3 regions of the Nocardia arseniciresistens genome follow, and region 1 is predicted to be linked to each of the others. Evidence: riboswitches for the same ligand, from Rfam matches in the RefSeq annotation. Region 1 holds a riboswitch; each other region holds the start of a gene.
The links. Region 1 has a riboswitch for S-adenosylmethionine ahead of ACLMAJ_RS14260 (aminotransferase class V-fold PLP-dependent enzyme). Riboswitches for the same ligand answer to the same signal wherever they lie in the genome.

Region 1 (7,756 bases):
CCGCGCAGCAGCACGCGAGCGCCGATCGCGCAGATGACCATGCGGCCGGGCGGTGAGATGAAGAGCGTGAACGCGGCAATGGTCCACCACCAGGACAGGTGCGGCAGCCAGGGCAGCGAGCCGGACCAGCCCGCGATATTCCCGACAACCGCCAGCCAGGTGAGCCACTGCATGCCGGTGAGGGTGGACAGCGGAATGGTCGCGAGCACCTGGATCCACTGGGCGCCGAGTGGCATCGGGCGCACGATGCGTTTTTCGGCGGCGGCGCTCGGCGCGGTCTCGTCGAGCAATTCCGCGAGCGCGCCGAGGCGGGGATGGTCGTAGAGGTCGGCGACCGCGATGCGTGGGTAGCGTTCGCGCAGCGCGGTGACCAGTTGGGCGGCCGCGAGCGAGCCGCCGCCCACGTCGAAGAAGTCGGTATCGGGGCTGGTGACTTCGGCTCCGAGGATCGAATCCCACAGTCGCGCAACCCATTGTTCGGTTTCGGTGAGATCGTGGCTCGGGGTGTCGGTGTCGGTGTCGTTGGGCAGTGGCCACGGCAGTGCGTCGCGGTCGACCTTGCCCGAGGTGCGGGTCGGCAGTTCAGAGACGACGGCCAGGCGTGGCACAAGTGGCGCGGGAAGTTGTTCGGCGAGTGCGGCTCTGGCGGCGGAGATGTCGAAGTCGGACGCCGTGCCGGTCAGGTAGCCGACGAGGATCTTGTTGCCCGCCTTGGTGGTTCGGATTGCCGCGGCGGCGCCGGTCACGCCGGGCAGGTGCTGCAACGCGTTATCGATCTCGCCGAGTTCGATGCGGCGGCCGCCGAGTTTGACCTGATCATCGGCGCGGCCGAGGAAAACGAGGCCAGCGCTGTCGTTGCGGACGAGGTCACCGCTGCGGTAGGCCCGATCCCAGCCCAAAGATGGTAGTGGGGCGTACTTTTCGGCGTCCTTTGCCGGATCGAGGTAGCGGGCCAATCCGACACCGCCGATCACCAGCTCGCCGGATTCGCCCTCGCCCACCGGATCTCCGGCCGCGTCGACTACGGCGAGGTCCCAGCCGTCGAGTGGGAGGCCGATCCGAACCGGGAAGCTCCCGTCCAGTAGTGCCGCGCAGGCGACGACCGTTGCTTCGGTGGGGCCGTAGGTATTCCACACCTCGCGGTCGGGGTCGGTGTTGGCTTCGTGGCGTTCGTGGGGCCCCACCTCCTCCGGGCCCGTCGTTCGCGCCGCAGTGTTGCCCGCCAGGCGTTCGGCGAGCTCCGGTGGTACCGCTTCGCCGCCGAAGATCAGCAATCGGACCGGGTCGAGCGCCTCGGCGGGCCAGGTCGCGGCCAGTGTCGGCACCGTGGAGACGACGCTGATCTCCCTGCGCACCAGCCAGGGGCCGAGGTCTGCGCCGGTGCGCACCAGTGCGCGCGGTGCGGGCACAAGGCAGGCGCCATTGCGCCAGGCCAGCCACATTTCCTCGCAGGAGGCGTCGAACGCGACCGAGAGTCCGGCCAGGACCCGGTCGCCGGGCCCGATCGGGGCGTCCCGCAGGAACAGTCGCGCCTCGGCGTCGACGAATGCGGCGGCATTGCGATGGGTGACCGCAACGCCTTTCGGGGTTCCGGTGGAGCCGGAGGTGAAGATGATCCAGGCATCGTCGGCGGGGGTCGGGCGCAGCGGTGAGTCGTCGGCCGGGTCCGCATCGTCCGAGTCGGCTCCCGCCGCGATCCGTTGGGCGCCCTCGACCGTCGTCTTGATGCCCGACGCGGTCACGATCGCGGCGACCTTCGCCTCGCCGAACACAAGTCGGGCTCGTTCCTCGGGGTCATCGGCATCGACAGGAACGTAGGCGGCGCCCGCGTGCAGGATGGCGAGGATGGTGACGTAGAGCTCATGGGCGCCCGAGGGCATCCGGATGCCGACTCGGTCGCCGGAGCGCACGCCCGCCGCGATCAGCCGGGCAACGCCTGTTTCGATCTCGGCTCGCAGCTCGGTGTAGCTGAGTACGACCCTGCCGTCGTCGATGGCGGCCGCGTCGGGGTGGGCGATGGTCGTGCTGGCCAAGATGTCGACAAGGGTCCTGACCTGCGGAGCGAGCACGGCGTGCAGCAGTGGACTCGGTGCCGGTTGCCCGGGATCGCTGTCCTCGCCCGTCGCCGCGTCGACCTGCGGCTGCAGCATCACGTCCTGCCCACCTCTCATAGACCTGCCTAACGCTTCACGAGTGTTGTTTCACAAGAGGGTTACCAATGGGCAAACATCATGGTGACCAACAGTCCACGGTACCTGCGGTACTGGGCTTTTGTGGCGTAGCGAACCGTCCGGGCGGTCAGCAACCGTCGGGGATGTCCTCGCCGAGTGCCTTCAGTGCGAGTCGGTGCATGGTCCGTCTTTCGTCGTCGTCGAGGCGATGTAGGACGGTGTCGGTGGCCTGTTCTATGAGTGTGTCGGACCGTCGTCGTTCGGCCCGTCCGGCCTGGGTGATGGTGAGCCGGTATTTGCGGCGATCGCTGGTATCCCGGGTGCGCACCACGAAACCGGCCTGCTCGAGGCTGTCGATCAGCCGCACGACTTCGCTGCGGTCGATCTTCAGTGCGTCCGATACCTGCTGTTGGCTCAAGTCGTCGTGATCCTCGAGATATACGAGCACCCAGTGATCGCGCAGCGACGAGCCCACCTCCGCCTTGATGGCCTGGTGCAGCTTGCCGAGCACGAAGGTCGGGAAGCGCAGCAGCCCGGGCGGGTGGGTGAATTCGGCGGACATTTCGAAAGTCTACCCATTGTTGAGCTTCCAGATTGTTGATACTCTCCACAATCTAGAAGCTCAACAAAATGGGAGAAGCCGTGACGGAAACTCGAGCGACGGTCACCACTGCCGGGCCCACACTCGAACCGATCCCCGCACATGTGTGGCGAGTGGCCGGTGTCGTTGTCTTCGGCGCGGTGATGAGCATGTTGGATACATCGCTGGTCAATATCGGGCTCAACGTGATCGCGGGCGATCTCGGCGCATCGCTGGACAGTGCGCAGTGGATCGCCAGCGCCTATCTGCTCGCTCTCGCTGTGACGCTGCCGCTGTGCGGCTGGCTGGGGCGAAGGGTCGGGACGGATCGGGTGTGGCTCGGCGCGTTGGTCGCTTTCACGGTCGTCTCCGGCCTCTGCGCGCTGGCTCCGAACATCGGCTGGCTCATCGCGCTGCGCATCGCGCAGGGATTGGCCGCCGGACTGTTGGTGCCAGCGGGGCAGACGTTGATCGGCCGGGTCGCGGGACCGCAGCGGCTGGGCCGGGTGATGAGCGTGGTCGGGATCGCGGTGGTCGTCGCGCCCGCGGTCGGGCCCACGATCGGCGGCGTGCTGCTGGCGCAGCTGTCGTGGGAGTGGCTGTTCTTGATCAACATTCCGTTCGGCGCGGTGGCGTTCGTGCTCGCGCGGCGCGTGCTGCCACATGAACAGGTGTCCCTCGGCCGCGAGCCGTTCGATATCGCGGGGTTCGTGCTGATCGGAGCGGGCCTATCGCTGCTGGTTTACGGACTCGGCGAATTCGGTAGCCGTGGCGGTCTTTCCGCGGTGTCGGTGTGGGTTCCCGTGGTCGTAGGTGCGCTCGCGCTCGGTGGCTTCGTGCTGCGATCGGTGTGGGGCCGCGGGCCGAAGGTTCTCGACATCGGCCTGTTCCGCAGCCCGATCTTCGCGACCGCGAACGTGGCCAACTTCTTCTCGGGTGCGGCGATGTTCGGGTCGATGCTGCTGCTGCCCCTGTACTTCCAGCTACTGCACGGCAAGGGGTTGATCGCCACGGGGCTGCTGCTGCTTGCGTTCGGTATCGGCGGCATCGTCGCGATGCCGGTAGCGGGGCGGCTAACCGACCGCTATGGCGGTGGTGTCGTCGCGGTGGTCGGCAATGTATTGATCGTCGCGACCACAATGCCGTTCGCACTCTCGGATGCCTCGCTCGATGCCGTTCTGGTGCAAGGGTTATTGCTGGTCCGAGGAATCGCGGCCGGGCTGACCGGAATGCCCATCATCGCGGCGGCCTATGCGGCGGTCGGTCGCGAGCAGCTACCGGATGCGGCGTCGTTCGTGAATATTCTGCAGCGGGTGGGTGGGTCCATCGGCGCGGCGCTGATGGCGGTGGTTCTGTACCGCGCCGGCGCCGCGGGCCGGTCCATCGACGTCGGCTTCCAGCAGGCGTTCTGGTGGCTCACGGCGGCGGGGTTCATCGCGCTTGTCGCCTCGGTCTTGTTGTGGCGCAAGGAAAAAGGTTAGGCAGCTGAGGCGGCGGTGCCGATGCCGAGTGCCGCGAGGATGGCCGCGCTCGCCTGTTCGAGGCGATCGCGGACCTTCGGCTTGCGCAGCATCGCCACCGCGCGGGAGGCGGCGATCGCGAGCAGCACCATCTCCACCGCCGCGATGCTCGATTCGACCGCGCCGAGGGCGAGGGTATTGGCGAAGGTGACCTCGGTGAGGAATTGGGGCAGCACCGCCAGGTAGAACAGGCCGACCTTCGGGTTGAACATGCACGACACCAGTCCGGCGGCGAACGCCGAGCGAATCGAGCTCGGCGTGCCGGAATTCGCCTGCGCGGTAATCGCTTCCGTGGGGTCCGCAACCGCCGCGCGGCGTTGCCGCCGATGATCGATCAGTGCGCGGACGCCCAAGTACACCAGGTAGATTCCGCCGACGACCTTGAGCGCGCGATAGGCCGTCGCCGACTGCTCCAGCAGGGCGGCGACGCCCGCCGCGACCACCACGGCCCACACGATGCCGCCGAGTGCCGACCCGATCGCCGCGGCGACCCCGGGTCGCGCGTCCACCATCGAGAAACGCAGCACCAGGAACGTATCGGGCCCAGGCGTGATCGACAGCAGCACGCACACACCGATGAAACTGAGCAGCAGGGAAAGCGTCACCCACCGATGGGACCGCACATCACGACATTGCGCAACCGAGTTCGACCTGCGCACGCCACGCCGTGATGGGCGGCGTTTGTGATTGCTGTTGACAGGGGCGGGTGAGGTCTGCCAATCTCGGTGCAGGTCATGAGTACCAGCATCAAGCCCTGGCTAGCTGGTCGGCAACCCTCCTCCGCGGTGGGGTGCTCCAGGTGACGACCTGGCCGCCGCCCGACCGGGCGCGGCAAGCGCGGACTCGAACAAATCTCTTGGTTCCTCCTGGTTCTGGGTCCTAAAACCGACGGGATTTCGTGATGACTGCTGTTGTGGATCAGACCTGTACCGCTCTCGCCAGGGTCTCCGGCGACGACCTCCAGGTCCCGCTCGTTCAAGGCGGGACGACCACCTACGCGAACTTCGACTACGCCGCGAGTGCTCCGGCATTGGCGCAGGTCACCGACCGCGTGCAGCAGCTGCTGCCGTACTACGCGAGTGTGCACCGCGGTGCCGGGTACGCCTCGCGGATCTCCACCGAGTGCTACGAGGCCGCACGCGGTTCGGTGACGCGGTTCCTCGATGCCGACGACGACCAGGTGGTCGTGTTCACCCGTAACACAACCGACTCGCTGAACCTGCTTGCAGGCTGCGTGCCCGGTGACACCGTGGTGCTCGACATCGAGCACCACGCGAACTTCCTGGCCTGGACCAGGAATGGCCGCCGGGTCGTGCGGGCCGCGGATACCGTGGCCGAGACCATCCGGCTGCTCGTCGCCGAACTGTGCAGCAAGCCCGCCGCGTTGCTCGCGGTCACCGGTGCGTCCAATGTCACCGGCGAGGTGCTACCGCTCGAGCGGCTGGCCACCATTGCCCACCAGTGCGGCGCACGCATACTGGTCGATGCGGCGCAGCTGGCACCGCATCGGCGAATCAGCCTGCGCGACACCGGAATCGACTATCTCGCGTTCTCGGGCCACAAGCTGTACGCGCCGTTCGGCGCCGGCGTCCTTGTCGGTCGCCGCGATTGGCTGGATGCGGCGGATCCGTATCTGGCGGGCGGCGGCGCGGTCAGGGAGGTCAGCACAACCGGCGCCGAGTGGGCTCCCGCGCCGCAGCGGCACGAGGCAGGCTCCCCGAACGTTCTCGGCGCGGCCGCGCTCGCCGCCGCCTGTGAGGCGCTCTGCGCGATCGATCCCGAAACCCTCATCACCCACGAGCGTGCGCTCGCCGAGCGCCTGCGCGCCGGCCTGCGCGCCATCCCCGGCGTCGATCTCCTGCGTATCTGGGACGACAGCCCCGACACCGTCGGCATCGTCGCCTTCACCCTCGACGGCTTCGTCCCCGGCCACGTCGCCGCCTACCTCTCCGCCGAACACGGCATCGGTGTCCGCGACGGCCGCTTCTGCGCCCACCCGCTACTTGCCCGCCTCGGCCTCGACGGCGCGCTGCGTGCCAGCGTCGGTCTCGGTACCAGCTCCGCCGACGTCGACCGCCTCGTCGGGGCGGTCGCCACCCTCGTCGAGTCCGGCTCGAAGTGGAATTACGCCGGCACCGACGGCCTCTGGAATCCGACCCCCGAAACCCGTCCTTTCGCCGGCCCGGACACATTCGCCGGTGCGGCACCCTGTCTGATCGAGTAGCTGGAAACAAGCCTGTGTCGCAGGCGATTTCATCCGGATGGAACCAATCGGCCGCTACCGGCGAATCCGACTGCCGTCCGGCCGTGTTCAGTCGTTGAGCGCGGTCGGGCGGTAGTAGCTGCCGTTGTAGTAGAGCAGTGGGGCGGCGGCGGGTTTTTCATCGGTGTTGTCGTGGACTCGGGTGACGAGGCCGACGACGAAGGTGTGGTCGCCGATGGGGATGAGTTGTCGGATCGTGGTGCGCAGCCAGATGGGGGTGCCGTGCAACACGGGCTCGCCGGTGTCCAGGGTTGTCCACAGTGAGCGGTCGGTGAAGCGTTCGTCGGCGGTGCGTGCGAAGCGCTTGGCCAGGTCGTGCTGGTGTTCGCCGAGGAAGTGGATGACAACGGAGTCGGCCGCCCGCAGCGCGGTGAGGCTCGATGAGGTGTGCGCGATATTGAAGGAGACCAGTGGTGGGTCCAGCGACAGCGACGCGAAGGACGTCGCGGTGAAACCGACGGGGCCGGTCGCGGAGCGGAGCGTGACGACGGTGACGCCCGCAGGGTAATGGCGCATCGAGGCGCGGTACTGGTCGGCGGTGATACCGCTCAGATCGTCGGGAATCTGGAAATCCGTGGCTGGCCGCTGTGCTTCGGTCACCTGACGAAACTACGCCCGTTTACGAGTGTGGGGAGCTCGCGTCGTTCTTCGTCCGGTCGGTCGGCATTCAATCCACGTCGAGCGGGAGTCCGGCGGTAATGCGGACCAGTTCACGAAAAGATGTGCGGAAGATGGTGTTCGGATGACCGCCCGCCGCCCACAATTCGCGATGCTCGGACAGCGCGTTATCGACCCAGGTCGGCAGGTTGGTCGGGTGGCCGACGGGAGCGACGCCGCCGATCGGCTGGCCGGTGACCTCGCGCACCATCGCGGCGGGGGCCCGGGTCAGCGTTCCCTCCAGCCGTTCGCCGGTGTGGCGCAGGTCGACCTGATGCGCGCCCGAGACGAGCAACAGCACCGGATCGTCGTCGAGCAGGAACACCAGTGACTTTGTGATCGCGCCCACATCGATGCCGAGTGCCCGCGCGGCATCGGCGGCGGTGGGCGTCGGCTCGGGTTGTGTGACGATGACACCGTGATGGCCGCGCGCGATCAACGTGTCCGAGACCCGGCATGCGACTGGTGGAAGGGACCTGCGCATGAAACCAGGGTAGAGCGATTGCGAGCGGTATGCCGGGCGGATGACCAGATAGGAGGTGAGAACCAGTGTGGCGCAGCGTTC
Region 2 (7,756 bases), on a different contig from region 1:
CCATGAGGCCAGTGGTCTGCCTGCCGATGTCTACTCGGCCAAATGCCCGACCAGGCAACTTCTCGACCATGTCGCGGGCAAGTGGACAGTGCTGATCGTCGACGCGCTCGCCGACGGGACGATGCGCTACACCGACTTGCACCGTCGCATCGATGGCGTCTCGCAGAAGATGCTGACGCAAACGTTGCGCCAGCTGGAAACGGATGGATTTGTCACGCGCACAGTGCATCCCACCATTCCGCCGCGCGTCGACTACGACCTGACCGAGCTCGGCCACAGCCTGCGCACCCCGATCGCGGCGCTGCGCGAGTGGATCGAGACCAATATCAATCGCGTTGAGCAGGCAAGGCGTATCGCGGCGAGCTGAGGGCAGGCCTCGAGAGCAGGGTGTTCGCCCTGCTCCCAGGAGTGGGTCTCAGTCGGCCTCGCGGTGCACCCTGGCAAGCCGCATCGTCTCGGTCAGCAGCTTCGACACCGCGGCCGCCTCGGTGAGGAAGCCGTCGTGGCCGTCACGTGAATGCACGATCTCCAGCCCGTCGCAGCCGGGCAGCCCGTCGGCCAACTCCTGCTGGGTGCGCAGCGGATACAGCCGATCGGAATCGACGCCGCCCACCACGCACGGCACCGGCGTCGCGGCGAGCGCGGCCTCGATGCCGCCGCGCCCCCGCCCGATGTCGTGCCTGTTCATCGCCTCGGTGAGCAGCACATAGGTAGCCGGATCGAAACGGCTACAGAGCTTGCTCGCCTGATGATCCAGATAACTCTGCACCGCGTAACGGCCGCCGCGCCTGGGATCCTCGTCGCCCTGTGCGCTGTTCTCGAACCGATGGTCGAGCTCGGACTCGGTCCGATACGTCAGGTGCGCGATGCGCCGTGCGATGCCCATGCCGACCATCGGCGCGCGATCGGTGTCGTGATAGTTGCCGCCCTGCCAGTCGGGGTCGGCCTTGATGGCGGCGATTTGCGTTGTCTGCGTGCCGATCTGGTCGGCGGTCGCGCGCGCGCCGACGGCGAGCACCAGTGCCGCAGCGACCCGATCCGGTGCGCCGACCATCCACTCCAGCACCCGCATGCCGCCCATGGACCCGCCGACAACGGCGGCGAGCCTTTCGATGCCGAGCAGGTCCATCAGTGCTACTTCCGCATGCACCTGATCTCGGATCGAAACGTCGGGAAACCGTGCACCCCAAGGCTTTCCGTCCGGAGCCAGCGAGGTGGGACCGGTACTGCCCTTACAGCCGCCGAGCACGTTGGTCGCGATGACACACCACTCGTCGGTATCGAGCGGCGCGCCCGGGCCGACCATGCCGTCCCACCAACCCGGTAGCTGATGGATGTCGTCCGGACGGCCGATCACATGCGAGTCGCCGGTCAGCGCGTGTTCGACGAGCACGACGTTGTCCAGCGTCGGGGAGAGCTCACCCCAGCGCTGCACGGCAAGGTGCACGTTGGGGACAGCCGCGCCGTTCTCCAGCCGCACTTCCCCGATGGCGATCATGCCGAGGCGCCCGTCCGGCGGTGGCAGGGCCACCGCCGACGCGGATCGCACGGTACTCGGTTCGGCGCTCACGCTCACGTCGCTACCGCCGCGAAACCGGCGCGTAGATCGGCAAGGATGTCGTCGATTCCCTCGATGCCCACCGCCAACCGGACCAGCCCCGGCGTGACACCGGAGGTCAACTGCTCCTCGGGTGTCAGCTGTGAGTGCGTGGTCGAGGCGGGATGGATCACGAGAGAACGCACATCACCGATGTTAGCGACATGGCTGTGCAGGGCTAATGCGTCAACGAACTTCTTGCCCGCATCGACACCGCCGCTCAGTTCGAACGCGATGATCGCGCCGGGCCCCTTGGGTGCGAGCTGTTTGGCGCGCTCGTGCCACGGTGAGGACGGCAGGCCCGCGTAGGCCACCGACTCGACGCCGGGCTGCGTGGTCAGGAACTCGGCCACCGCCTGCGCGTTGGCGACATGCCGCTCGATGCGCAGGCTCAGCGTCTCGACGCCCTGGCTGATCAGGAACGCGTTGAACGGCGATACCGCAGCGCCGAGGTCGCGCAGCAGCTGCACGCGCGCCTTGAGCGCGTAGGCGGGCGCGCCGAGATCGGCGAACACGACACCGTGGTAGCTCGGGTCAGGGGTGGTGAAGCCGGGGAACCGCGCCTGGCCGTTCTCATCACGGACAGCCCAGTCGAACGCCCCGCCATCGACGATCACGCCCGCGACCGCCGTGCCGTGGCCGCCGAGATACTTCGTCGCCGAGTGCACGACGATGTCCGCGCCGTGCGCGAACGGCTGGATCAGGTACGGGGTCGCGACGGTGTTGTCCACGATCAGCGGCAGTCCGACCGCGTGTGCGATGTCCGCTATGCCGCGAATATCGAAAATGGCGCTGCTCGGGTTGGCGATGGTCTCGCCGTAGAACGCCTTGGTGTTCGGCCGGATGGCCGCTCGCCACTGCGCCAGGTCGTCGGGGTCGGCCACGAAGGAGACCTCGATGCCGAGCTTGGGCAGCGTGTAGTGGAAGAGGTTGTAGGTGCCGCCGTACAGGTGCGGGCTGGAAACGATGTGATCACCGGCCGAAGCCAGGTTGAGGATCGCGTAGGTCTCCGCGGCCTGCCCTGAGGCGAGCAGCAGCGCGGCGACACCGCCCTCGAGGGCGGCGATGCGCTGCTCGACCACGTCCTGGGTCGGATTCATGATCCTGGTGTAGATGTTGCCCGGCTCGGCGAGACCGAACAGCGCCGCCGCGTGATCGGTATCGCGGAAGGCGTAGGAGGTGGTCTGGTAGATCGGGAGGGCACGTGCGCCGGTGGTCTCGTCGGGGGCCTGTCCCGCGTGGACCTGCTTGGTCTCGAAGGACCACTGCGTCGGATCGGACTGAGCAGCCGGATCGGACGGAACGGTCGGATCGATATCGGCTGCGGACGCGATGGGGTCACTCATGTCTTGCTCCAAAAGGGTTGTTCGCCAGAACTACTTGCTAACGGGGTGGGGGCGACGGACAACAACACATTGGGGGTACCTCCTGAAGTGCGCGCTTGCTCTCGGCTTTCGAGAGCCCGGTCATCACCCGGAGCACCCCACCGCTGCTGGAGGGTTGCCGTCCAGCAAGCCGGGGCTTCGCGCTGGCACTCATGACCTGATCGGCATCATAGCTGGCGGTCGGGCGATGATCGAATCTGCTGCCGAACTCAGTGGGTTTCGCTGGCCTGGGGGATACAGACGATGCGCACGAACTCGTCGTAGGTCGAGAGGAACGCGGCGCGGCCCGCCATGGCCGCGGCCGTCGGGTCGCCCTCGTCGAACATCTCGACCGAGCACTCCATACCGAGCTGCCCGATCAGCTGCCAGGCGCCGACGATCAGCCGCACCTGCACCGATTCGGGTTCGGTGTGGAGTCGTTCGGCGATCACCTCGGCGATCGCGATGGACTTGTGGTCGGCATGTTCGAGGCTGCGCGCACTGACCGACGGGCTGCTGCGCAGGATGCGCTGCATTTGCTGGAACTGCCGGAACGAGACCAGCTCATCATTTCCGTCGATCGCGCGGTCGATGGTCCGCAGGAAGGCTTGACGCAGCGTATCCAGCTCGTTGCCGGTCACAGGGAGTCCGCGCAGAGTTTCGGCGACAGTGGCGCCGAAGTCTTTGATCGGGCCGAGGACGATGTCCTCTTTGCTGTCGAAGTAGCGGTTGATCGTGCGCGGCGATATGTCCGCGGCGTTGGCGATCTGCTCGACAGTCGTGGCATCGAAGCCGCGCGCGTCGCAGAGGTCGAGTCCGACCTCGATGATGCGCAGCCGCGTCTGCTGCTTCTTGCGCTCACGCAGGCCGGCGGGCACCGGGTTCGCGGCATGGTCCTGGTTCGCCTCGGCGCTGGCAGGGGAGTCCGCTGCGGCGCTCGCGCCGGTCGGCGTTGATGACTCGAGCATTCTGCCATTCTATCGCAATCGGGCCGTTTTGTGTCGTTAGCAGCCAAATGTCGTATTGCGACATTTTTCCCTTGACGACAAATGTCTGATGATGACAAGATGATCGCACTACTTCGAGTTACGAGGAGAGCACGATGACCGAGACTGCGACAGCGGTGGACGTTCCCGAAAAGCAGAGCAGTTCGGCGCGTTGGTTGGCCCTGGGGGTGATCGCATTGGCCCAGCTCATGGTGGTGCTGGATGCCACCATCGTCACCATCTCGCTGCCATTCGCGCAACGTGATCTCGATATCAGTGATGGCAACAAGCAATGGATGCTGACCGCCTACACGCTGATCTTCGGTGGCCTGTTGCTGCTCGGCGGTCGCCTTGCCGACTACCTCGGCAGGCGTCGGATCTTCATTGTCGGCCTCATCGGATTCGCCGCGGCCTCCGCGCTTGCCGGGCTCGCGCAGAACGGCGCCGAGTTGTTCGCGGGCCGCGCGCTTCAAGGTGCGTTCGCGGCTTTGCTTGCGCCCGCGGCACTTTCGCTGTTGTCGGTGACCTTCACCGAGGCCAAGGAGCGCGCGACCGCGTTCGGTATCTTCGCCGGAATCTCGGCGGGTGGAGCGGCACTGGGCCTGATCGCGGGTGGCGCACTCACCGAGTACGCCTCCTGGCGTTGGTGCCTGCTGGTGAACACCCCGATCGCGATCCTGGCCCTGCTCGGCGCGCTGGCGTTTGTGGCGAAGGACATACCGACTTCGCGCACCGGCGGCTACGACGTGCCGGGCGCGTTCACCGTCACCCTCGGACTGATCGCCATCGTGTACGGCTTCAGCCGCGCCGCCGACGACGGCTGGCTGGCGGGCAGCACCCTCGGGCTGCTCGTCGTGGGTGTCGCACTGCTGATCGCGTTCGTCGCGATCGAGCGTCGCTCATCGAATCCATTGCTGCCGCTGCATATCCCGGGTGAGATCAACCGTGGTGGCGCATTCCTCGCCGCGCTGCTCGTCCCGATCGCAATGTTCGCGATGTTCTTGTTCCTGAGCTACTACTTCCAGGTCACGCTCGGCTACTCGTCGCTGAAGGCCGGATTCGCCTTCCTGCCCTTCCCCGTCGGAATCGCGGTCGGCGCGGGCGTCACCAGTGCGCTGCTGCCGAAGATCGGCCCGCGTCCGCTCATGCTCGTCGGCTCGGTGCTCGGCGTCCTCGGTCTGCTGTGGCTCGCGCAGCTGAGCTTCGGCGACAGCTACGCGGTGAGTGTGCTGCCCGCTCAGGTGCTGATCGCGCTCGGCATGGGCCCGCTGTTCGTCGGCATGCAGACCGTCGCGCTGCATCAGGTCGAGGAAGCGGACTCGGGTGTGGCCAGTGCGTTGCTCAACGCGGCGCAGCAGGTCGGCGGCGCGGTCGGTACCGCTCTGCTGACCACCATCTCGGTGCAGACGGCCAAGTCGTTCGCCGAGGGCAATTCGACGCTCGACAATCTGGTCGCCCGTGCCTCGATCCACAGCTACGACGTGGCCTTCTATGTCGGTGCGGGTTTCTTCCTCGCCGCCGTCCCCGTGATCGCGTTCATGATCAGGGACAAGCCGGAGAACCTGATCGAGGGCTCGGAGGACGGGGCTCGGGTCCACGTCGGGGTCTGAGATCTTCCTCTCACGACAAACGAAGTCCGCGTATCGCATCCGCTCGGGTGGGGTACGCGGGCTTTTTTTCGGCTTGCCGTGGTGACGGCCGCTACGCCTCGGTTGCCATCGGCGTGCGAGTGACCCGAGCCACTCATTACCTACTTGCCGGTAACTATTTCGGGCGCACAAAATCGGGGGGCTGCCCGAGCGGCGAGATTATTAGCAGCAGTACGCTTGTCTTGTTTGCACCACACGTCTCGCGGACAACGCGGGGCATATACGTTGTCTGTTGAAACAGCTGGGGTCCGCTCACAAGCGTTTTCGCCTGGCCGTGCAATGAGGGCACCATCCTAGGAGGACACGAAGATCCATGTCCAAAATCAAGGTTGAAGGCACTGTCGTCGAACTCGACGGCGACGAGATGACCCGGATCATCTGGCAGTTCATCAAGGACAAGCTGATCCATCCGTATCTCGACCTGAATCTCGAGTACTACGACCTCGGCATCGAGTACCGGGACAAGACAGACGACCAGGTCACCATCGACGCCGCCAACGCCATCAAGCAGCACGGCGTCGGCGTCAAGTGCGCCACCATCACCCCGGATGAGGCGCGCGTCGAAGAGTTCGGCCTGAAGAAGATGTGGCGGTCGCCCAACGGCACCATCCGCAACATCCTCGGCGGCACGATTTTCCGCGCCCCGATCATTATCTCGAACGTCCCGCGCCTGGTGCCGGGCTGGACCAAGCCGATCATCATCGGCCGTCACGCCTTCGGTGACCAGTACCGCGCCACCGACTTCAAGGTCTATGAGGCGGGCACCGTCACGCTGACCTTCACACCGGAAGACGGCAGCGAGCCGATCCAGCACGAAGTCGTGAAGATGCCCGAAGCGGGCGGCGTCATCATGGGGATGTACAACTTCAAAGAGTCGATCATCGATTTCGCGCGAGCCTCGTTCAACTACGGCCTGCAGCAGAACTATCCGGTGTATCTCTCCACGAAGAACACCATCCTGAAGGCCTACGACGGCATGTTCAAGGACACCTTCCAGGAGGTCTTCGACGCCGAGTTCAAGACCCAGTTCGACGCGGCGGGCCTCACCTACGAGCACCGGCTGATCGACGACATGGTCGCCTCCTCCATGAAATGGGAGGGCGGCTACGTCTGGGCCTGCAAGAACTACGACGGCGACGTGCAGTCCGACACGGTCGCGCAGGGCTTCGGCTCGCTCGGCCTGATGACCTCGGTGCTGCTGACCCCGGACGGCCGCACCTGTGAGGCCGAGGCCGCACACGGCACTGTCACCAGGCACTACCGTCAGCACCAGCAGGGCAAGCCGACCTCGACCAACCCGATCGCGTCGATCTTCGCCTGGACCCGCGGCCTCGAGCATCGTGGCAAGCTGGACAACACCCCCGAGGTGATCGGCTTCTCGCAGACCCTCGAGGACGTCGTCATCAAGACCGTCGAAGGCGGCCAGATGACAAAGGACCTGGCCGCGCTCGTCGGCGGCGACCAGGGCTACCTCACCACTGAGGAATTCCTCGGTGCGCTCGACGCCAACCTGGCCCGCGCACTGCGTTAGAGACTGTGGATACCGGCGCCGGAACCTTCCGGCGCCGGCGCGACATACGGGCACCCGCACCCTGCTGTCGGCGACTGCTTGCAGATCGCCGGAATCGGCCAGAGGTACGGGTGCCCGCACTGTTTTCCGGAGTCGCTCGGCGACTGCCCGAATAGGGTACTTGCGGGATGCCGAACTCGATTTCTTTGTGCTGACGTGGGCGAACTCACGTCGGCTCGGGAAGCGGAACCTGGTGGCCGACGGTTACATGGATACGTGACCAGTACCGTAGCCGCGCCGCCCACCGCACTTGTCGAGGCCGAGCGGACGGATTGGCATATTCCGGCGATGCTCGCGCTCGCGCTCGGCGGGTTCGGGATCGGGACGACCGAATTCGTCACGATGGGTTTGCTGCCAGATATCGCGAGTGCCATGGGTGTGTCGGAGCCGACGGCCGGGCATGCGGTGTCGGCATACGCGCTCGGCGTCGTCGTCGGTGCTCCACTGATCGCCGCATTGTGCGCGCGGGTGCCGCGCAAGCGACTGCTTATCGTGCTGATGGTGGCGTTCACCATCGGAAATGTTTTGACCGTAATCGCGCCGAGCTTCGAAACCCTCGTGGTCGCGCGGTTCCTTGCCGGTCTGCCACA
Region 3 (7,756 bases), on a different contig from region 1:
AGCCACGCCGCGGAGGCGGATGCGGTCGGCGCGGCGAGAACCCACAGCATTGCGGATGCCGATAGGTATGCCACCAGATATGCAAAGCCGCGCAACAGATCAGTCTCCTGGAATCGCCCGAGTGGTTATGACATCAATTCGGGGGTCCATCCGAAGATCCGGATGAACCCCCGACCATTGATTACCGGATTATTTTCCGGGAGCGGGTGTGCCACCGCTGAGGCTGACGAGCGCATTAATGAGCGTGGTCCCGATCGAGCCGGCGCTAGCCGTTCCGAGGCCCAGAATATCGATGAGCGATCCCATGTGTTTCTCCTGACTTCTTGGTTTTTCTTTACTTAACGATATTTCCGAGCGAGCCGAGGAAGACGGCCCACAGGCCATCACCTGCGACAGCGGAACCCAGGGCCGGAATCAATGCGCCGATTAGGTCGCTCAACGAACCCATAATGAATCTCCTTTGTGAGCATGTTCGAGCACCCCTCAGCCGCCGGAATCCTAGGCATGAGGGGGAAGTCACAGTCAGGTATAGATGGTGACGGAGGGAACATATCAAGCGTCCACTTTTATGGCAAGACTTTCCTCTAAAAACATCCGACGGCTCGGAGGTCTGATTCAGCAAACCTTCAGCAACTGATGCTGTGCTGGCAAAAGCCGGGTCCTCGGCAAGCGAGCTGGGAGCTCCAGCTGCCGGTTCGCAATCAGTTCGTGTCGGCGGCGAGTTCAGTCATCGCCGTAGCTACCGGTGTGGACTATTCGACGATCGGGAACGGAATCGTGTCCGGCACTTCGCGTTCGAGACGTTCGACTCGGCGCAGCGGCAACGTCGGTTGATCCGATCGGAATATCGGTGTGGTGGGGAGTGGGGGTTCGGGGATCGTACGCGCTCGTGCCGGGAGGCGGTAGAAGGCTCGGGCGTTGTCTTCGAGGACCTTGGACATGTCGGTGCCGACCACATCGCAGATCAGGTCCACGTCGGAATCCATGAACGGGCGGCCCGCCCTGGTTCCGGGAAGATCGGTGCCGAACATGAGGGCTTCCGGGTTCACGGCGTGAATGCGCCGCAGCGTGTCGGCGACGTTCATGGCGACGCGACCGAAGCCCGTTGCCTTCACCCGGGCGCCGCGGTCGACCAGGTCGAGCAGGTACGGCAGGCCCTCCGCCGACATGCCGAGGTGGTCGATGGAGAGGGCGGGGAGTTTGGAGATGACGGGCTGGAGTGATCCGAGCATCTGGCCGTCGATGTAGACCTCGACGTGCCAGCCGACAAGCTCGTGGGCGCGCAGCGCCTGCAGAGTCATGCCGGTGATGTCGGCGGCGGCGCGCTTGAGATTGAAGCGCAGCGCGCGCACGCCGATGCGGTCGAGTTCGATGATCTCCTCGTCGGTGGCGTCGAGATCGAGGCGGGTCACGCCGACCCAGCCGTCACCCAGCTCGGCGAGCGCGGCCTCGAGATAGGTCTGGTCGCTGCCCTGGAAGGAGCCGCTGACCACGGCACCACCGCCGATATCGTAGCGCGACATGCGCTTTCGGTAGTTGGCGATGGTGAAGGGGTCGGGCAGGTAACCCTCGTTCTCGGCCAGCGGGAACCGCGGGTCGAAGATGTGGAGGTGGGCATCGAACACGTGTACAGAATGCCTCAGTGTCGGACTTTCCGCCTCCCCATCCGCGACGATCAGACCTTGTTCGGCTCGCTGGCCCGCAGCATGTCTTCCCGCTCGACGACCTTGACCCGCTCGCGGCCCTCGGGCTCGCCGAGTGCGCGCTCGTGCGCGTCGAGGCGGTACCAGCCCTGCCAGGTGGTGAACGGGATGCCCTTGCCCTCGAGGAACGTGGTCACCGCGTCCAGCTCCGGCTCGGCAGCGGGGGTGAAGTTCGTGCTGTCGTCGAGCAGGCAGGCCACGGTCTCGTTGGCATCGCCCTTGGTATGGCCGATCAGGCCGACCGGGCCACGCTTGATCCACCCGGTGACGTAGGTGGCGGGCAGGTAACGCTCGGCGCCGTCCGCGTTCTCGTCGCCGATCACGCGACCGGCCTCGTTGGGCACGGTGCCTGCCTGGTCGTCGAACGGCAGGTTGGTGAGGTTCTGCGACAGGTAGCCGACAGCGCGGTACACGGCCTGCACATCCCAGTCGTTGTACACGCCGGTGCCCTTGACGTTGCCGGTGCCGTCGAGTTGGGTCCGCTCGGTACGCAGGCCGACGACCTGGCCGTTCTCGCCGATGATCTCGGTGGGGGACTCGAAGAAGTGCAGGAACAGCCGGTGCGGCCGGTTTCCCGCGTCGCGGATGGCCCACTGCTCGAGGGTGTTCGAGATCATGTCGACCTGCTTGGAGTGCCTGCGCGCGGCCTCGGAGCCTTCGTCGTAGTCGATGTCTTCCGGAGCGACGATGACCTCGATGGTCGGGGAATGGTCCAGCTCGCGGAGTTCCAGCGGGGTGAACTTCGCCTGGGCCGGACCGCGGCGGCCGAACACGTGGACCTCGATCGCCTTGTTTGCCTTGAGGCCCTCGTAGACGTTCGGCGGGATCTCGGTGGGCAGCAGTTCGTCGCCGGTCTTGGCCAGCACCCGCGCCACGTCGAGCGCGACATTGCCGACACCGAGCACGGCGACCTTCTCGGCCTCCAGCGGCCAGGTGCGCGGCACGTCGGGGTGCCCGTCGTACCAGGAGACGAAGTCCGCGGCGCCGTAGCTGCCGTCCAGGCCGATGCCGGGGATCTCCAGCGCCCTGTCGGCGTTGGCGCCGGTGGAGAAGATGACCGCGTCATAGAAGGTGCGCAGGTCGTCGAGGGTGATGTCGGTGCCGTAGTCGATGTTGCCGAGCAGGCGAACCTGCGGCTTGTCGAGCACCTTGTGCAGGGCGGTGATGATGCCCTTGATGCGCGGATGGTCCGGCGCGACGCCGTAGCGAATCAGCCCGAAGGGGGCAGGCATACGCTCGAACAAGTCGATCGACACTTCCGCATCGGACTTCATCAATGCGTCAGCGGCGTAGATACCGGCCGGCCCCGCACCCACGATCGCGATGCGGAGCGGGCGGGTCGCTGCACTCTGTTCGGTCATCTCTTACGCGCACCTTATGGTCGAAAACAGTTTATGGCGTCAGTCTTAGCCTAGGCTAACTCGGCGCAGTGGCTCGCTGGCCTATCGGCTATGACAGCAGGCCGCAGTCTCGCGATTCTATCGGTGTTGCGATGGGTCACCCGCGCCGGTGCGGTGACCGGCCGGATCCCTCTCGGGCCAGTCCATCGTTGCGTACCCACTGTGTGCCCCGAGATAACGGTCGCACACCAGGACGTGACGCTGATCATCGGTGGCGTGTCGCCGAGTTCGGGGGCGGCCGCCGGATAACCCCGCCGACCAGGGATCATGTGGACATGACCGACCAGCAGGCCGCCGAAGGCGACGACGTTATCGAGATCGATCAGACCGACTCCCGCTCGGCGTGGCCGTTCATCGCGGCCGCGGTGGTCGCGGTCGTCGTGATCGTCGCGATCGTGCTCGGCGGGCTGCTGACCCCCGCTGAGAAAAATGTCACAGAAGCCGACCGCATCGCGGCGGCGGTTCGCAACTACGCGGATGCGCGCGGCCGTTCCGAGATCACGCCGCCGCCCGGTGTGGCATGCGAGGGATTCGACGAGGGGAAGTCGTCGCTGACAGTTCAGCTCGGTGGCCTCGAAACCGGAAAGTCGGTCGAGATAACCAAAATCGAGAATCCGATGGTCGACGGTGACAGGGCGAAGGTCACGGTCACCACTGATGTCGACGGCAAACAGACGCCCGCTACCTGGAATCTGACGCGATCCGGCGACGGCTGGCTCATCTGCGGTTGATGCGTCCCATGTCGTGAACTGGTGTTTGACAGGGCGACCCCCGCCCAGGCAATCTCAGAACCAGGTCATGAGAATCAGCGTCAAGCCCCGGCTTGCTGGTCGGCAACCCTCCTCCGCGGCGGGGTGCTCCGGGTGACGACCTGGCCGCGCACCGAAACCCAGGTGCGGCAAGAGCGGATTCACAGGAGGTCCACATGAGTTATGCCGGTGACATCACCCCGCAGCAGGCATGGGAGTTATTGCGGGACAACCCCGAAGCCGTCCTCGTCGACGTGCGCACCGAAGCCGAATGGCGCTTCGTCGGCGTTCCCGACACCACCTCGATCGAGCGGCCGACCGTGCTGATCGAGTGGGTCGACGGCACCGGCACCCGAAACAGCGCGTTCGAGCAGCAGCTGACCGAAGCCCTCGAGGGCCGCGGCAAGGAAACCCCCGTGGTGTTCCTGTGTCGCTCCGGCCAGCGTTCCGCGCATGCCGCGAACCTCGCGACCGGCCTCGGGATCGAACCGTCCTACAACGTGCTCGAGGGCTTCGAGGGCGGCCTCGACGCCACCGGCCATCGCGGCGGTTCCGGCTGGCGTGCCATCGGACTCCCCTGGCGGCAGTCGTGATCACCGGCGGGTCCTTCGACAAGCCGCTGCCCGAAGGCGTCGGTCCCGCGACCCTCGGTGTGCGAGGTGGCTTGCGCCGCTCCGGTTTCGAGGAGACGACCGAGGCCCTGTACCTGACCTCCGGCTTTGTCTATGAGAGTGCCGAGGCCGCCGAGGCCGCCTTCACCGGCGAGGTCGAACACTTCGTCTACTCGCGCTACGGCAACCCGACGGTCGCCATGTTCGAAGAGCGGCTGCGTCTGATGGACGGCGCCGAAGCCTGCTTCGCGACGGCGAGCGGCATGTCCGCGGTCTTCACCGCGCTGGGTGCGCTACTGGCGAAGGGCGATCGACTTGTGGCCGCGCGCAGTCTGTTCGGCTCCTGCTTCGTGGTGTGCAATGAGATTCTGCCGCGCTGGGGTATCGAGACCGTCTTCGTAGACGGCGACGACCTCGACCAGTGGGAGCAGGCGCTGTCGGTGCCAACCCAGGCGGTGTTCTTCGAGACACCGGCCAACCCCATGCAGACGCTGGTCGACGTGCGCAGGGTCACCGAGCTCGCGCACGCGGCGGGCGCGAAGGTGGTGCTGGACAACGTCTTCGCCACCCCGCTGCTGCAGCGCGGCTTCGAACTCGGCGCCGACGTCGTCGTATATTCCGGCACCAAGCACATCGACGGCCAGGGCCGCGTGCTCGGTGGCGCGATTCTCGGCGAGCACGACTACATCGACGGCCCGGTGAAAAATCTGATGCGCCATACCGGTCCCGCGCTGAGCCCGTTCAATGCGTGGACGCTGCTCAAGGGGCTGGAGACGATGCCGCTGCGGGTGCGTCATTCGACCGAATCCGCGCTGCGCATCGCGAAGTTCCTCGAGGGCAACCAATCCGTCAGCTGGGTGAAATACCCCTTCCTGGAGTCACATCCGCAGCACGCGCTCGCCGCCGAGCAGATGAGCGGTGGCGGCACGGTGGTCACTTTCGAGCTGAACTCGCCCGAGGGGGAAGGCAAGAAGCGCGCCTTCGAGGTGCTCAACCGACTGCGCATCGTGGACATCTCCAACAACCTCGGTGACTCCAAGTCTCTGATCACCCACCCGGCCACCACCACCCACCGTGCCATGGGCCCGGAGGGGCGCGCCACCATCGGTCTGACCGACGGTGTCGTTCGCATCTCGGTCGGCCTCGAGGACGTCGAGGACCTCCTCGACGATCTGGACCACGCGCTGAGCTGAGTTCCGTTCGGCGAGCGGGGCCTCGTCGCGCCGAAGCGCTACGACGGTGTCCTGTTCGCCGACCTGCTGTGCTCGCAACGCCGGGCCCTTACCCTGGACATATGCAAATTTCGGTGGCGGCGGACGAACGTGTCGGGGTGGCCGAGGAGCTGGTCGAGCAGCTACGCAGGCGTGGGCTGGAGCCGGTTGTGCACGGCGCGCTATCGGCGACCGAGCGCGACGATTGGGCCTGGGCCAGTGAGGCGGCGGCGCGCGATGTCGCCGCCGGGCGGGCCGAACAGGGCATCGTCTGCTGCTGGACCGGAACCGGTGCGTCCATCGCCGCGAACAAGGTGGCCGGTATCAGGGCCGCGTTGTGCGCCGATGCCTTCACCGCCGCCGGTGCGCGCAGGTGGAACGACGCGAATGTTCTCGCGCTGAGCCTGCGTACGACCTCGAGTGCGGTGTTGACGGAGATTCTCGACGCCTGGTTCGGGGCGGACCCGAGCTCTGCCTCTGAAGATCAAGCCAATATCGCTCACCTCGCGGAGATCGAGCGCACCGACTGAGCGACTCGGAGGCGGCTCTTCGATCGCGCAATTGACAGTATCCTGTCAAACATGACAGGATACTGTCATGGGAACGCAGACAGTGCACATGGCCGTTTACGACACTCTCGCCGACTGGGAGGTGGGTGCCGCTACCGCGCATATCAACAAGCAGACTTGGCACAAGGAGCCCGGCAAGTTCCAGGTCGAGACTGTCGGGCCGACGTTGGAACCGATCACCACCATGGGTGGAATGCGGATCGTGCCGGATGTGGCGCTCGCCGACCTCGCCCCCGCGGACAGCGCGATGCTGATCCTGCCCGGCGCGGAAACCTGGGACTCCGGCGAACTCGTTCCGTTCGCGCGCAAGGCGAGGGAGTTCCTCGACGCGGGCGTTCCGGTCGCGGCCATCTGCGGTGCGACTTTCGGACTGGCGAAGGAGGGTCTGCTCGACACTCGTGCGCACACCAGCAATGTCGCGGAATACCTTGCCTACAGCGGATATTCGGGTGGCGACCGCTACTTGAACGAACCAGCGGTGACCGACGGCGATCTGATCACCGCGAGCGCGACCGCGCCTTTCGAGTTCGCCCGCGAGGTATTGCGCAGGCTCGGGGTGTACGAGCCGCATGTGCTCGACGGCTGGTATCGGCTTTACGCACACAGTGATCCGGCGGGCTACGCGGTCCTGGCCGAGTACGAGGCGCAGATGGCGGGGGCGTCCCACTGAGAGGCGATTTCACGGTATGAGTGACACACCCGAACAAGAGCTCTTCAGCTCCGCCGCGATCACCACCTTCCGGCTCAACGGCCAATTCCTCGCCATCGCGGAGGAAATGGCGCGGCCGGCGGGCATTACGGCGGCCTGGTGGCAGGTGCTCGGCGCGGTGCTGCGCGAACCGCTTCCGGTGGCGGGCATCGCCAGGGAGATGGGCATCACCCGCCAGAGCGTGCAGCGCATAGCGGATCTGTTGGTGGACAAGGGACTCGCCGAATATCGCCCGAACCCGGCCCATCGCCGCGCGAAACTGGTCATGGTCACCGACGCGGGCCGCGCCGCGATAGCGCGCATCAATCCTCAGCACGCCGTCCTCGCCGACCGCCTCACAGCCGAACTCGGCGTTGAACAACTCGCCTCGACCGTCGACGCCTTGACCAAGCTGGCGGCTGCCCTCGACGCGATCGCCGCCACCGAATCCTGATCGCCCCGAACGCATCTCAGGACGGACACGACTGTGGCAACCGTCGAGTGGCACGCTCGGTGGTGTGCCGCTCGCGCGGTTGGTGTCGGCTAGTCGAAGGGGGTGCCGGTGCGGCCGACCAGGTCGGCGACGGAGTCGACTACCAGGGTCGGGCGGTAGGGGTACTGCTCCACGGAGGCTCGGGTGGAGATGCCGGTGGTGACGAGGATGGTGCGCATGCCTGCTTCGAGGCCGGAGATGACGTCGGTGTCCATTCGGTCGCCGATCATCACGGTGGACTGGGAGTGGGCGCCGATGCGGCGTAGCGCCGAGCGCATCATCAGTGAGTTCGGCTTGCCGACGTAGTAGGGATCGCGGCCTGTCGCGCGGGT

Region 2: it holds a riboswitch for S-adenosylmethionine, as region 1 does, so the genes downstream of both, ACLMAJ_RS06750 (bifunctional o-acetylhomoserine/o-acetylserine sulfhydrylase) here and ACLMAJ_RS14260 (aminotransferase class V-fold PLP-dependent enzyme) in region 1, are expected to answer to the same signal.
Region 3: it holds a riboswitch for S-adenosylmethionine, as region 1 does, so the genes downstream of both, ACLMAJ_RS08910 (rhodanese-like domain-containing protein) here and ACLMAJ_RS14260 (aminotransferase class V-fold PLP-dependent enzyme) in region 1, are expected to answer to the same signal.

The regions. Positions count from the first base shown of each region.
Region 1 is NZ_JBKORD010000007.1:58,618-66,373, reverse strand. Features, by position in the region: gene ACLMAJ_RS14280 (Pls/PosA family non-ribosomal peptide synthetase) at 1-2,150, opposite strand, end outside; gene ACLMAJ_RS14275 (MarR family winged helix-turn-helix transcriptional regulator) at 2,299-2,733, opposite strand; gene ACLMAJ_RS14270 (DHA2 family efflux MFS transporter permease subunit) at 2,814-4,232, shown strand; gene ACLMAJ_RS14265 (LysE family translocator) at 4,229-4,876, opposite strand; SAM riboswitch class IV at 5,002-5,115, shown strand; gene ACLMAJ_RS14260 (aminotransferase class V-fold PLP-dependent enzyme) at 5,173-6,495, shown strand; gene ACLMAJ_RS14255 (flavin reductase family protein) at 6,583-7,134, opposite strand; gene ACLMAJ_RS14250 (YbaK/EbsC family protein) at 7,202-7,675, opposite strand.
Region 2 is NZ_JBKORD010000003.1:266,269-274,024, forward strand. Features, by position in the region: gene ACLMAJ_RS06740 (winged helix-turn-helix transcriptional regulator) at 1-367, shown strand, start outside; gene metX (homoserine O-acetyltransferase MetX) at 416-1,531, opposite strand; gene ACLMAJ_RS06750 (bifunctional o-acetylhomoserine/o-acetylserine sulfhydrylase) at 1,573-2,943, opposite strand; SAM riboswitch class IV at 3,030-3,140, opposite strand; gene ACLMAJ_RS06755 (TetR family transcriptional regulator) at 3,192-3,929, opposite strand; gene ACLMAJ_RS06760 (MFS transporter) at 4,064-5,557, shown strand; gene ACLMAJ_RS06765 (NADP-dependent isocitrate dehydrogenase) at 5,910-7,127, shown strand; gene ACLMAJ_RS06770 (MFS transporter) at 7,455-7,756, shown strand, end outside.
Region 3 is NZ_JBKORD010000004.1:247,578-255,333, forward strand. Features, by position in the region: gene ACLMAJ_RS08890 (alpha/beta hydrolase) at 1-50, opposite strand, end outside; gene ACLMAJ_RS08895 (amidohydrolase family protein) at 753-1,625, opposite strand; gene ACLMAJ_RS08900 (FAD-dependent oxidoreductase) at 1,676-3,064, opposite strand; gene ACLMAJ_RS08905 (Rv0361 family membrane protein) at 3,379-3,834, shown strand; SAM riboswitch class IV at 3,898-4,014, shown strand; gene ACLMAJ_RS08910 (rhodanese-like domain-containing protein) at 4,029-4,445, shown strand; gene ACLMAJ_RS08915 (O-succinylhomoserine sulfhydrylase) at 4,442-5,656, shown strand; gene ACLMAJ_RS08920 (RpiB/LacA/LacB family sugar-phosphate isomerase) at 5,758-6,204, shown strand; gene ACLMAJ_RS08925 (type 1 glutamine amidotransferase family protein) at 6,272-6,913, shown strand; gene ACLMAJ_RS08930 (MarR family winged helix-turn-helix transcriptional regulator) at 6,930-7,385, shown strand; gene ACLMAJ_RS08935 (HAD-IIA family hydrolase) at 7,475-7,756, opposite strand, start outside.